Linked DNA regions of Rosistilla oblonga. The protein of the gene in region 1 interacts with the protein of each later gene in a pairwise test. Links are inferred from orthologs where the notes say so. Each region holds a gene or a part of one and is shown on either strand. Other genes may lie near its edges.

Region 1 (8,009 bases):
CCAGCGATCGCGCAGCGGCGGCAGGACGATAAAGGGTTGGATCAGGTCGTGCCACTCGAAGTTCTCGGCTTCGTCCAACAGCCACTCGACCGCCTTACGCAGCTGAGCTCCCATGATCGGTTTGCCCCACAGATGCGTCAGCAGCACGCGGCCCAGTTGACGCTGTTCGATCAGGTTGGCCGCTTGGCTGGAGGCACCGACGGCGAAGACTTTCATGATGAAGCCGCTGTGCAGGTCGTCCATCTGGCTGACGAAATCGGTCTCGCCACCGTCGAGCATCCAGGCGTCGTGGTCGACGATCTGACGACCGCTGCTGATGAACAGGTCGCGCGTCTGTTGCAAGGCTTCGCGGTAGGTGCGGATCGAAGCCAAGATGGCGTCGTCGTTGGGAGTGTCCATTGCCTGTGGTCCAATTGATATGCGGTGATACAAACGCCAGCGTCTCGCTAGAATATCAGCATTTGCATTGGCGTGGAATCAACCGGGGACAGCATGATGGGCTTCATTCGCCAATGGCAGACGCAGTGGACGGCGATGTCGACCGACCAGCGGCGGCGGGCGGCTTGGGCATTCGCTTGGTTCTTCTGCATTCTGTTGGCCTACTTTGTGATCCGCCCGGTCCGCGAGACGATGGGGATCCAAGGAGGCACGAAACAGTTGCCGTGGCTTTTCCTGGGCACTTTCACAACGATGCTGATCGCCGTGCCGATCTATTCATTTGTTGTGGCTCGCTGCCAACGCAAACGTTTGGTGCCGATCGTCTACCGTTTTTTTGCCGTCAACCTGCTGCTGTTCTGGTTGGCGATGCACGTCGAAAGCGCCCAGGTCCACGTTTGGGTCGCGCGATGTTTCTTCATCTGGACCAGCGTCTTCAGCCTGTTTAACACATCGGTCTTCTGGAGCGTGCTGGCCGATCTCTATGACAGTCGCCAAGCCAAACGCGTCTTTGGAATGATCGCTGTCGGAGGCACGTTGGGAGCGATCGTCGGTTCGCTGTTGACGTCGCTGCTGTCGACGATCCTGGGCGTGCAGAACCTGCTGTGGTTGCCGATCGTGCTGTTGGAAGTCGGCGTCTTTTGCGCTGGCCGGATGATGAGAGCCGAACCGCCCGCAGTCGACGTTCACGATACCGACGGGGTTGCTGAATCGGAGTCGTCGGCTGACGCAAAGTCTGCCGACGACGAACCGGCACCGGGCGGAGGGATCTTCGAAGGGATCACACACGTCGCCCGTTCGCCTTACCTGGCGATGATCTGTCTGTTCCTGTTGCTGGGCCAATTGACCGGCACGCATTTTTATCTGGTGCAAGCGGAACTTGTGAAAGAGTTTATCCCCGAACGCGACGCGCAGACCGCTTTGTTTGGCAAGCTGAATCTGTTCACTCAGTTGCTGACGCTGGGGTTACAAGCCGGTGTGGTCGGGCTCGTGCTGCGAAGGATGGGAGTCGCGGCGGCGCTAGTGCTGCTGCCGGTCGTCTGCTTGCTGGCGTTGATCGGACTGGGACTGTTCCCATCGATCGCCGTTCTAGCGATCAGCGACGTCGTCCGCCGCGGGGTCGTCTACGGCGTGACGGTTCCGTCGCGAGAGGTCTTGTTCACGGTGGTCGATCGCGCCGACAAATACAAATCGAAAAGCTTCATCGACACCGTCGTGGTCCGCGGCGGCGATGCGATCAGCGGCCAAGCGTTTGCCTTCGTCCGGCAGTGGCATCTTGGACTGGCCGCGATGAACGCGTTGATGATCCCCGTCGTCATCGCCTGGGGAATTCTGGCGATCTACCTGGGACGCCAACAAACCCGCCGCGCCGCGGCGGGTGAAGCCGATTGAATGCCGCAGCCTTCTAATCTTCGAACTGCACGGCGGTCGTTACCATCGCGTCGCGAGTGTCGGTTAACGACAGGAACCATGTGTTCGCATCGGCGGGCGGTTTGGGAGCGGTGATCGTCTGGCCATCGATCTTGGCGGGAACCGTCTGCCAGTCGCGTTTTGATCGCGGGCCGCTGTCGGTGGTGTAGTGCAGGTTGGCCGCTTTCAGTGGCACCGCGCTGGTGTACTGCAGCGTGACCTGATCGCCATCGATCTGCGGAGTCGCGGGGGCGGGCAACGGATCTCCGCCGCGGCAATACGAATCGATGAACCGCCCGATCTCCTGAGGCTTCCAACCGGCGGGATGGCTGTGTCCCATTTTGACTTCGATCCGCATCTGCTTGGTCCCTGGAACGACGTCGAAGCTCTTTTGGTAGCTGTCCAGCGGATAGTGGACATCGTTGGTGCCGTTGACGAACAGGATCGGCACGCGGCAGTGTCGCAGTTGGCTGCCCGGATCATAGACAGCGACCCAGTCGTCGCGTCGATCGCCCAGGCGGTCGATCGACGGCTTCTGAACCGATTCCCCTTCGTGCAAGAAGCCGCAGCCGTAGACGGGGACCGCCGCTTTGAAGCGGTCGTCCAGCGAAGCGGCCAGACAGGTCGTGTACCCGCCCCAGCTGATCCCCGTCACCGCGGTCCGCTCGGCATCGACGTCGTCGAACGAACGGATCAGCGAATGAGCTCGCAAGACCGAGGCCGCAGCGTGGAAGGGCCAGTCGTCGGAGACCTCGCCGCCGATCGAATCAAACTTTTCGACGTGTCCCTGGTTGGGGCCGCCGTTTTCCAGTCGAGTCCGCGTGTTGGCGGGGTAACCCTGATTGGCAATTGGGACTCCCGTCTCGGGATTGAACGTGGGGGCGCTGGGGCGGCTGCCGCCAAGATCCATCGCGATCGCCGCGTAGCCTCGCTTGGCCCACAACCAAACCCATTCGGCAAACGCGGTCCCGCCACCACCATGGATCAGCACCACGGCGGGGTACTTGGCATCGGCGGTCCCTTCGCCAAGGGTGGTTGGCGAGGCGTAGAAGGCGAAAACCTCGGTCGGTTTGCCGCGATAGTCTTCGCCAGCGTACAGCAGCGAGTGGACGGGGCCCGTTTGGTCGACCCACCGCATCTCGGGCGTCTGCTTCGCCGACGCGACCATCGCCGTCAGAGTTTGAGAGACGTTTTCGTCCTTCGCATCTTGGGCGGTTAGTAGAACGGGGGGGAGCAGCAGAACCAGCATCAACGCGAAAGATCGTTTCATCTTGCCTGTCGGAGGTATAGGGGGAGGGGGAATCGTTGCCAGCGGGGGCGGAGCGGCTATTGTAACACGGCGGATTTTGCCGATCCGAGATTGCAGAGCCAGCCAGCAGGGGGAACTTGCCCTGCGGGCTGCTCTTGTTCGCGGGCTCGATTCGAGCGACAATAGGAATTGCAAGCTTTTCCGGGCTCTGAACCCTTCAAATCCCCGTCACACTCCCACTTTTCTTTGATCTCTATGGCCAAGCAACAAGAAGAACCCCAACTTTGGCAGACCGTAGCACCTTGCGAATTTAAAGGGATTCACGAGGATTCGGGGCTCGCCCAGGGCTTGCTGATCTCGGCGCGTCAGTCGCCAGGTTTTCCCGTTTTGGCGGGGCAGTTGGGGCACGCGTTTGCCAACCGAGCGACCCATCTGATGCTCGATTACAACGCTCAAATGGTCAACATGCGTTATCAAATCGACGGCATGTGGGAACAATTGCCGCCGCTGCCGCGCGACGCGGGGGACGCGATGCTTGTCGCCGCGAAAACGTTGTGCCGGATGAATCCCGCCGATCGCAAGAACGCTCAGCAAGGCAAAACGCTGGCGATCATGGGGCGCGACAAATACAACGTCAAGATTCAGAGCCAGGGTGTGCCGACGGGCGAGCGGGTGATGCTGACTCTGGACAAGAAGGACATCCCCTTCAAGACGCTCGACGATCTGGGGATGCGCGACAAGATGCAGGTCCAGCTGAAAGAGGCGCTCAACGATAAGGGGCATATGGTCGTAATCAGTGCTCCCAAGGGGGGCGGTCTGACGACGTCGTGGACGATCGCATTGGAAGCTGCCGATAAATTTGTCAGCGATTTCCAGGCGATCGAGCCGAAGGGGAGCGACGAACCGGACATCATCAACGTCAGCCCGAACTACTTTGGCCCCGATGCCAAAAACGATACCGCTCGCGATGCCGTGCGGGCGCTGTCGCTGCGTGAGCCCGACGTGTTTGTGATGCCAGAGCTTTACGACGAGGAAACGATCAAGCTGCTACATGCGCAAACCAAGATCGAAAAACAGGTGATCTCGCGGATCGTGGCTAGCGATGCTGTCGAAGCTTGTGCCCGGTTGGTCCACAAATATCGTGGCGCCGCCAAGGAGATCGTCGATATGCTGTCGCATGTCACCAACGTGCGACTGGCCCGTCGATTGTGCGAAACCTGCCGCCAAGGCTTCACGCCGCCGCCGCAATTGCTGCAAAAGCTGGGAATTCCGCAGGGCCGCGTGGCGATGATGTACCAGCCGTTTGTGCCGCCGCCGATCGAACAACAGGTCGATGAGAAAGGGAATCCGGCTCCGCTGCCACCCTGCCCCAAGTGTGCAAATCGCGGCTATTACGGCCGATTTGGGATTTATGAACTGCTGACCGTCGGTCCGAAACTGAAGGATGCGCTGCTGAAAACCAGCGACGTCAACAAGCTGCGGCAGGTGGCAAAAGCCGAAGGGCATCGCAATCTGCAAGACGAGGGGATCATGGCGGTGGCTCGCGGCACGACGAGCCTCGAGGAGATGCGGCGGATCTTTAGCAGCGGCAACAAATAGATCGCGACGCAACTTGTTTATCGCGTAGCACTTACGGCCCGCCGTGGAAGCTCTGGGCCCGTTGTCAATCAGGCGAAAATCGGTTAGAATTTCCGCCTCGATAGTGTTGCTGATATACCTTGTCCCAACCGCCCGTTTCGCGGCGGTAAGCCGAGGTCTTTCTTGGTCTGTTCCATGATCGCTCGCGCCGACGGTGATTCCACCCAAGGCGTGGGTTTTGAACCGCCCGATCTGAAGTGCCACCCTAGGCGTTTAACCGGTGATCGATGCGGACAGCGACAGTGGTGAAAGAGTAATCAAAGGACGCTTCATTGGCTGACGAAGAGAACGGAAACGGTAGCGGCGACGAAAACGAAAACGGCGGCGGTCCATCGCTCCCAATCGGAGGTGACAGCGGTGGCCACGGTGCCCTGCGAATGGTCGACCTGCCGATCGAAGATGAGTTGCGGGAGAGCTATCTGACGTACGCGATGAGCGTGATCGTCAGCCGAGCGTTGCCCGACGTTCGCGACGGTCTGAAGCCGAGCCAACGCCGGATCTTGGTCGCGATGAACGATCTGAACCTGGGCCCCCAATCGCGGCGGGTCAAGTGTGCGAAGATCTCCGGTGACACGTCGGGTAACTATCACCCGCACGGTGAAAGCGTGATCTATCCGACTCTGGTTCGGATGGCGCAAGAATGGAACATGCGGCACCTGTTGATCGACAAGCAGGGAAACTTCGGCTCGATCGCCGGTCTGCCCGCCGCGGCGATGCGGTATACCGAAGCTCGCTTGAGCGCCGTCGCAGCGATGATGCTGGACGATCTCAAGCTGGACACCGTCGATTACGTTCCGACGTACGATGAGGCTCGCACCGAACCGACGGTTTTGCCAGGCCGGTTCCCCAACCTGTTGGTCAACGGGTCCAACGGTATCGCGGTCGGCATGGCGACCAGCATCCCGCCGCACAATCTGAAAGAGATCTGCACGGCGATCATTCAGTTGGTCGAGAATCCCGATATCTCGATCGACGAATTGATGGACACCGTCCAGGGCCCCGACTTCCCGACCGGCGGAATCATCTGTGGCCGCGGTGGCATCCGACGCGGTTATTACACCGGCCGCAGTACCGTCGTGGTTCGCGCCCGCTGCCGCATCGAAACGGAAAAGAAACGCAACCGGATCGTCGTCAACGAGATCCCGTTCCAGCAGGCTCGCGACCGCGTGGTCGAAAAGATCGCAGCTCTGGTTACCGGAGACCGCATCAAGGGGATCGCGGGGATCCGCGACGAGAGCGACCTGAAAGAGCCGGTCCGATTGGTGATCGATCTCAAACGCGATGCCGATCCCGACGTTGTCCTGAATCAGCTGTATCAGTTCTCGCCGCTGCAGGACACTTTCTCGATCATCTTGTTGGCGCTAGTCGACGGCAAGCCGCGGGAATTGAACTTGCGGGAGATCCTGCAGGAGTTCGTTCGCCACCGCGTGACCGTAATCCGCCGCCGGACTCAGTTCCTGTTGGCTCGAGCGCGTCGCCGCAAGCACTCGGTCGAAGGTCTGTTGTTGGCATTGGCCGACATCGATCAGATCATCCAGATCATTCGCGCCAGCCGCACGCAGCCCGAAGCGAAGATCGGACTGATGGGCGTCGAGTGCCCTGCGTCGCTGATGGCTCGCGCTCTGGGCGACTCCGGATTCAACCAGTTCCAACAGGAGCGTGGTGTCTCCGATACGTATAGTTTGACAAGCGTTCAGGCTGACGAAATCCTGCGAATGCGGTTGGGCCAGTTGGTCAACCTGGAGCAGGAAAAGCTGGGCGAAGAGCACGCTCAATTGCTGATCGAGATCTCCGGCTACCTCGAGATCCTGGCCGATCAACAGCTGATCTACGACATGATCAAAGAGGATCTGGAAGAGATCATGCGTCGCTTTGGCGACAACCGCCGCACCGAGATCAGCGGCGAAGAGCTGGGAAATATCGACTTGGAAGACCTGATCCGCGAAGAGACGATGGTCGTCACGATCAGCCATCGCGGGTACATCAAACGCGTCGCTTCGAGCACCTACCGTGCGCAGCGTCGCGGCGGCAAGGGACTCAAGGGAGCGGCGACCGAAGAAGAGGATCCGATCGAACACTTGTTCGTCGCCAGCACGCACGCTTATCTGCTGTTCCTGACCACCAAAGGAAAGGTCTACTGGCAGAAGGTTTACGATCTGCCAAACCTCAGCCGCGAGAGCCGCGGACGCGCGATCGTCAACTTGTTGCAACTGGCTGAAGACGAAAAGATCGCCGCTTGCCTGCCGGTTCGCGACTTCAATCTGCCCGGGCACTTCGTGTTGATGGCAACGCAAGGCGGATTGGTCAAGAAGACGCCACTGGAAAACTACAGTCGGCCCAAGCGAGGCGGGATCATCGCGATCAAGTTGCGTGAAGGGGACGAATTGGTCAAAGCTGTGATCATCAAACCCGAAGACGAAGTCGTGCTGTCGACGGCTAAGGGAATGGCGATCCGGTTCTCCGAATCGGACGCTCGCCCGATGGGCCGCAACACGTCGGGCGTGAAGGGAATCAGCCTGGGCAAAGACGATCATTTGGTCGGCTTGGTCGTGGCCGATCCAAACGCCACGCTGCTGACGATCTGCGAACGCGGATACGGAAAGCGAACGCCGTTTGGCCCCAACGGAGACACCGACCCGACCGAAGACGAAACATCGTCGTCGGCGAAGTACCGCGTCCAGAACCGCGGCGGCAAAGGCGTTCGCGACATCAAGACGACCGACCGAAACGGTCAGGTGATCGGCAGCTTGCGAGTCGATGGCGACGAGGAGATCTTGATGATGACCGCGCGGGGCAAGATCCAACGCGTGGCTGCTGAAGAGATCAACGTGATCGGCCGTAACACCCAAGGGGTGCGGATCATGAACCTTGGCGAAGGCGATTCGCTGGCGGCGATCGTTCGCGTTCCGAAGGAAGAGGTTTCCGAAGAGGAAGAGGCTGCCGCGGCAGCTCCCGTCACCGCAGCTGATGCATCGGCACCGGCTAGCGATGGCGAGGCCGCTCCGGAAGCTGCGTCCGACAGCGAAGCGGCATCCGACGACACCGCGTCGCCCGATGACGAAAACGGCGCGGAGTAAGGCGAACCTCGATTGCCGGATCCAGCACCTCAACCGACACCTCCCCGCCATGCCCGCGTTGCGGTCATTGGCGGCGGGATCAGTGGCCTCGTCGCCGCTTTCGATCTGCGGCACCGGCATCCCGAATGGGATGTGGTGCTGTACGAAGCGAGCGATCGCGTCGGTGGTGTCATTTGCACGCTCCGGCAGGATGACTTTCT
Region 2 (5,426 bases), 2.3 Mb from region 1 along the record:
TTTTTGCATCCGACCAAATCGCTGGGACTCGTAATCTCGTCCACTACATCCCGCCGCTAATTCTTTCGACGGTCCGAGGCTCCGTTCGTTGAACGGTATTGCAGAGGACTGACGCGCGGCCCGATGGGCACGCGGTTAAACGAAGGTGGTAGGCAGCAGCGTCGTTTAACCGCGGTGGCAACGCCCCGCGCGTTATTGCGGAGGACCGACGCGCGGCCCGATGGGCACGCGGTTAAACGAAGGGGGAAGGTGGCAGCGTCGTTTAACCACGGCGGCGACGCCCCGCGAGTTATTGCGGAGGACTGACGCGCGGCCCGATGGGCACGCGGTTAAACGAAGGGGGAAGGCGGCAGCGTCGTTTAACCGCGGCGGCGACGCCCCGCGAGTTATTGCGGAGGACTGACTCGCGGCCCGATGGGCACGCGGTTAAACAAAGGGGGAAGGCAGCAGCGTCGTTTAACCGCGTTGGCAACGCCCCGCGAGCTATTGCAGAGGACCGACGCGCGGCCCGATGGGCACGCGGTTAAACGAGAAGCTTGGTCGGCTGAAGCCTTGACTCCAGCGTGGGCGCCGGTTGCTTAGAGCAGTTCGTCGAGTTGGTCGACTAGCGAATTGAACCGCTGCAGCGCGGTGGCGACTGGAGTCGGCTGGGTCATGTCGACGCCGGCGGACTTCAGCAGATCCAGTGGATCTTGGCTGCAGCCTCCCTTGAGGAAGCTCAAGTAGTCATTCAGCTCACTCGATCCGCCCTTCAGCACACGCTGAGACAACGCGATCGCGGCGCTTAATCCGGTCGCGTATTTGTAGACGTAGAATGCACGGTAGAAGTGAGGAATCCGGAAGCACTCGAGTTCCAGTTGTTCATCGATCGCAAAGTCGGGACCAAAATAGTCGTTCAACAGCCCGCGATAGACCTCCTTAAACGTTTGCACCGTCAACGGTTCGCCTGCTTCGGCCATCTCGTGGGTCTTCTTTTCGAACTCGGCAAACATCGTCTGCCGCACGATCGTGGCGCGGATGCTGTCGATCTCTTGGTTGATCAAATATGCACGCTCCTGATCGCTGTCGGCGACCGACAAAAGGTGTTCGGTCAACAATTGTTCGTTGAACGTGCTGGCAACTTCGGCGACGAAAATCGTGTAGTTGTAATATTCGTACGGCTGATACTTCGACGAATACCAGCTGTGCATCGAGTGCCCAGCTTCATGAGTCAGCGTGAAGACGTCGTTCAGGACCTCTTCTTTGTAGTTCATCATGATGTAGGGATCGCCATCGTAGCTGCCGCAGCTGAACGCACCGCTCTGCTTGCCGCGGTTCGGATAACGATCGCTCCATCGCCCTCGCAGTCCCTTGCCCAAGGTCGTGCAATATTCTTCGCCCAACGGCTTCAACGACTCGAGCACCACCTCAACGGCTTGGTCCCAGGTGTGATGCTTCTTGATCGAATCGAGAACCGGAACATAGGTGTCGTATTGGTGGATGTCGTCGAGCCCCATCTTGCGACGGCGGACGTCGAAGTAGCGATGGACGCTTGGGAGCGATTCGCGAACGGCGGTGATCAGATTGTCGTAGACCGTTTGCGGGACGTTGTCGGGGAAGAGCGAACTGGACAGAGCGCTTTCGTAATTCCGAGCCCGAGCGTAATAGACGTCGCGGTGGATGCTGCCGACCAGCGTCGCGGCGAGAGCGTGCTTGTGTCCTTCGAACTGCTCGTAATATTGTTCAAAAGCTTGCTTGCGAACGGCCCGGTCCGGACTGACCATCAATTGCCCGAACGTGGCGTTGGAGAGTTCTAGCTCGCGGCCGGTATGATCCTTGATCGTGCCAAACTTCAGATCGGCGTCGTGCAATTGGCGGAAAGCGTTCCCCGCGGCGCCGGCCATTTCACCTTGCATCGCCAACAATCGCTCTTCGCCATCGGACAACGTGTGCGGCTTGTAACGGAGCGTTTGTTCCAGTTGGCGGCGGAACGGCGCAAGTTCCTCTGACGCGATGAACTCTTGAATTCGATCGTCGGGAATCGCCAGCAACTCAGGCCGCATCCAACTGGAGGCTTGGCTCGCTCGCACTGCCAAGTTCTGGAAGCGAGCCTGCATCGCTTGGTACTGGCCGTTGGTTTGGTCTTCGGTCGTCTTCAGGAAAGCGTAGGTGCCCAGGCGTTCGGCCAGACGATCCATCTCGCTATCGAAGCGAAGCACTTCCGCCAAAACCGCAGCGGACTCTCCTAACCGTCCGCGATGGGATTCGTATTCGGGCATCCGGTCGTCGAACCGTTTGAAATCGGCTTCCCAGCTCGCATCATCGGCGTATAACCGCTGCAAATCCCAGGTGTCTTCGGTTGCAACTTGGTCACGATTGGGAAGCATCTCAACGCTCATCAGTTTGAAAATCCGTTATACGTGGTGAAATCGAGTGAACTTGCGATCGTCATTCTACGAAAACGCTCGGCTCGCGAAACGGCAAGCGGCGTTTGGAGTGAGAAGCGATCCGAGCGGACCGCTAAAAATCGGCAGATGAACCTAAAATTGAAAACGCCTGCGCCGACAGAGATCGACGCAGGCATGGTTGGTTCCCACCGCAGACGCGGCGAAGAGCTAGACGTCCAAATTGCGGACGTCGAGGGCGTGCTTTTCGATGAATTCGCGACGCGGTTCAACCTTGTCGCCCATCAGTAGGCGGAACATTTCGTCAGCCGCTCCCGCATCGGAAAGGTTGACCTTAATCAGAGTTCGGTTTGCCGGATCGAGCGTCGTTTCGCGAAGCTCTTCGGCGTTCATTTCGCCCAGACCTTTAAAGCGAGTCAGCGTCAGGCCCTTCTCACCCGCGGCCCGAACTTCAGCCAACAGCGTGCGGAGGTCTTCCAAGCCACGAACGTTCTCTTCGCGGATCAGTTTAAATCGCGGCTCGGTTGCTCCGGTTCGTTCCTGAGGGATCAGGTCTTCAATACCGAAGTTCAACGGAGCGATCTCTTTGAGCGCGGAGTTGATCGTGCGGACTTCGTGTAATTCGACCAAATGGCCCAACGTCGGCTTCTTGGCAGCATCCGCTTCGGCACCTTCAGCTGGCACCTCATCGGATTCCTCCGGCTGTTCCAAGGTAACGTTCCGCTGCTCCATAAACGCACTCAGTTCAGCTTGATCCTGGAACCAATGTTCCTCTGGACCAACAAACAGGTGCAACGGTGGCAAACGGCCGCTGTTCGGATCGAGTCGCAAGCTGTGAGCTCGCAAGCTGATACCGCGTCGCTCCAACGCCACGATCGCTTCTTCGCATTCGGCCAGCGTTTCGCAAAGCGTCCGCATCTCGGCCCCTTCGACGCGACGCCCATCTTCGGTTTCCAGAACTCCGTCGGCGAGACCGCGTTCCAACAACTGACGCTTCATCTCTTCATCGGTCTGCACGTATTCGCGGTGCTTCCCTTTGACGACGCGGAACAGTGGCGGCTGAGCCAAATAGACGTGTCCGCTGGCAACCAACTGGTACATTTGGCGATAGAAGAAACACAACAACAGGGTGCGGATGTGCGAACCATCCACGTCGGCATCGGTCATGATGACGATCTTGTTGTAGCGACGTTTTGTTAGATCCTGATCGGCGCCGATTCCGGTGCCAAAGGCCTGGATCATGCTCTGAACTTCCTCGTTCGCCAACACCTTGTCTTCGCGACTTTTGTAGGCGTTGATGATCTTACCGCGAAGCGGCAGGATCGCTTGGAAGTCACGCATCCGTCCACCCTCGGCCGATCCACCGGCCGAATCACCTTCCACCAGGTAGATCTCGCACTCTTCCATGTTCTTGCTGATGCAATCGCGGAGCTTGCCTGGCAAGCCACCGCCGCCGAGGGCATCCTTTCGCTTTCGCAGCAGGTCCTTGGCTTTACGAGCTGCTTCGCGAGCTTCGGCGGCCAACAGTCCCTTGCGGACGATCGTCTTGGCGACCTTCGGATTCTCCTCGAGGTACTTGGTGAGATTCTCACCGATACCGTTGGTGATGATCCCTTCGACTTCGCTGTTTCCGAGCTTCGTTTTCGTCTGGCCTTCAAACTGCGGATGCAAGACTCGCGCACTGATCACGGCGGTCAAACCTTCGCGGAAATCGTCGCCTGTGGGCGTGATGTTTTTGAACAGCCCTTCCTTCTTGCCGTAGTTGTTCAGCGTACGAGTCAACGCGCTGCGGAAGCCCGAGACGTGCGTACCGCCTTCGATCGTGTGAATGTTGTTCACATAAGACTGCACGTTTTCGGTGAACTCAGTCGAATACTGCAACGCGATTTCGTATTCGACATCGTCGCGATGACCGGTGAACGAAACGACTTCCGGGTGCAGCACGTCGCTGGCGCGGTTGAGGTGTTCGACGAATTCGACGATACCGCGTTCGTAGCAGAAGTCGGACTCTTCGCCGTTGCGTTCGTCGAAGAACTTGATCCGGACGCCGCTGTTCAAAAACGCCAGCTCTTGCAGACGCTTGTTCAGCGTGTCGAAGTTGAACTTGGTGGTTTGGAAGATGTGCGAATCGGGCTTGAACGTCGTCTTGGTGCCGTTCTTCTTGGTTTCGTGTCCCTTCTGAATCGGACCTTGCGGCACACCTCGTTCGTAGTTCTGGGTCCACGTCATTCCATCGCGATGGACTTCCACTTCGCACCATTGCGACAGAAAGTTCACGACGGTTACGCCGACGCCGTGCAGACCGCCGGAGGTTTGGTACGCCCCTTCTTTAAACTTGCCACCGAACTTAAGGACCGTCATCACTCCTTCGAGCGTACTGACCTCGCGATCGAGTTCTTCGGACAACTGGTCGTGGCGATCGACGGGAATTCCGCGGCCGTCATCTTCGACAGTGACCGAACCGTCGGTGTGAACGGTCACCAAAACCAGCTTGGCAAACCCGGCCATCACCTCATCGATCGAGTTATCGACGACTTCGTAGACCAAGTGGTGTAGGCCGCGCCCCGTGGTGTCGCCAATGTACATACTGGGCCGTTCGCGAACGTGCTCCAGATCCGACAGGTGGGTCAGATCGGCAGCGTTGTAGTCCGCATTGGCTTCGCGTCGAACGGGTTCTGGGGTGGCGTCGGATTCCGGGGCGGCGTCGCTCATTGAATACCTGCGTTGGGACCGAAAAGAGAACGGTAATAAGGCCAAGATTGTATCAGAATCGCTTCCGGATGACGATGCCACTAACCCCCGGCTGAACCATTCCGGGGCCGATACGATCGAATTGGGGCGTCAGATGGCGTTCAGTCGCGAGCTTCGTCCGAAATCTCGCCGAATGAGGCGACATTACGTCGCAAAGCAGTGCCGGGGACTCGCCGTCTGTCCGCCAGCAGACGTTGCTCAAGGAAGATGCCGAGGAGCACAAGCGATCGACGCGGCACAAGCCGTCCAGCCGTTAAAGGCTGTGACCGGAGCAGGCCGATTTCTGCATCG

Evidence for each region.
Region 2: the proteins of gyrA (region 1) and CA51_RS13160 interact in binary tests that used the Escherichia coli proteins (3 or more experiments, as listed by UniProt). The link is inferred for Rosistilla oblonga from one-to-one orthologs.

The regions. Positions count from the first base shown.
Region 1 is NZ_CP036292.1:1,445,561-1,453,569, forward strand. Bases 4,692-8,009 are described here. They hold gyrA (DNA gyrase subunit A), read left to right. Parts: upstream 4,692-5,004; coding sequence 5,005-7,809; downstream 7,810-8,009. Other genes in these bases: CA51_RS05140 (ATPase, T2SS/T4P/T4SS family), read left to right, coding at 4,692-4,693; hemG (protoporphyrinogen oxidase), read left to right, coding at 7,822-8,009. Also shown: CA51_RS05125 (AAA family ATPase), read right to left, coding at 1-399; CA51_RS05130 (NTP/NDP exchange transporter), read left to right, coding at 472-1,827; CA51_RS05135 (alpha/beta hydrolase family protein), read right to left, coding at 1,841-3,115; more of CA51_RS05140, read left to right, coding at 3,350-4,691. UniProt on the Escherichia coli protein: A type II topoisomerase that negatively supercoils closed circular double-stranded (ds) DNA in an ATP-dependent manner to maintain chromosomes in an underwound state.
Region 2 is NZ_CP036292.1:3,707,329-3,712,754, forward strand. What follows is about bases 2,346-5,426. They hold CA51_RS13160 (DNA gyrase subunit B), read right to left. Parts: upstream 5,097-5,426; coding sequence 2,595-5,096; downstream 2,346-2,594. Other genes in these bases: pepF (oligoendopeptidase F), read right to left, coding at 2,346-2,366. In the rest of the region: more of pepF, read right to left, coding at 579-2,345. UniProt on the Escherichia coli protein: DNA gyrase negatively supercoils closed circular double-stranded DNA in an ATP-dependent manner to maintain chromosomes in an underwound state.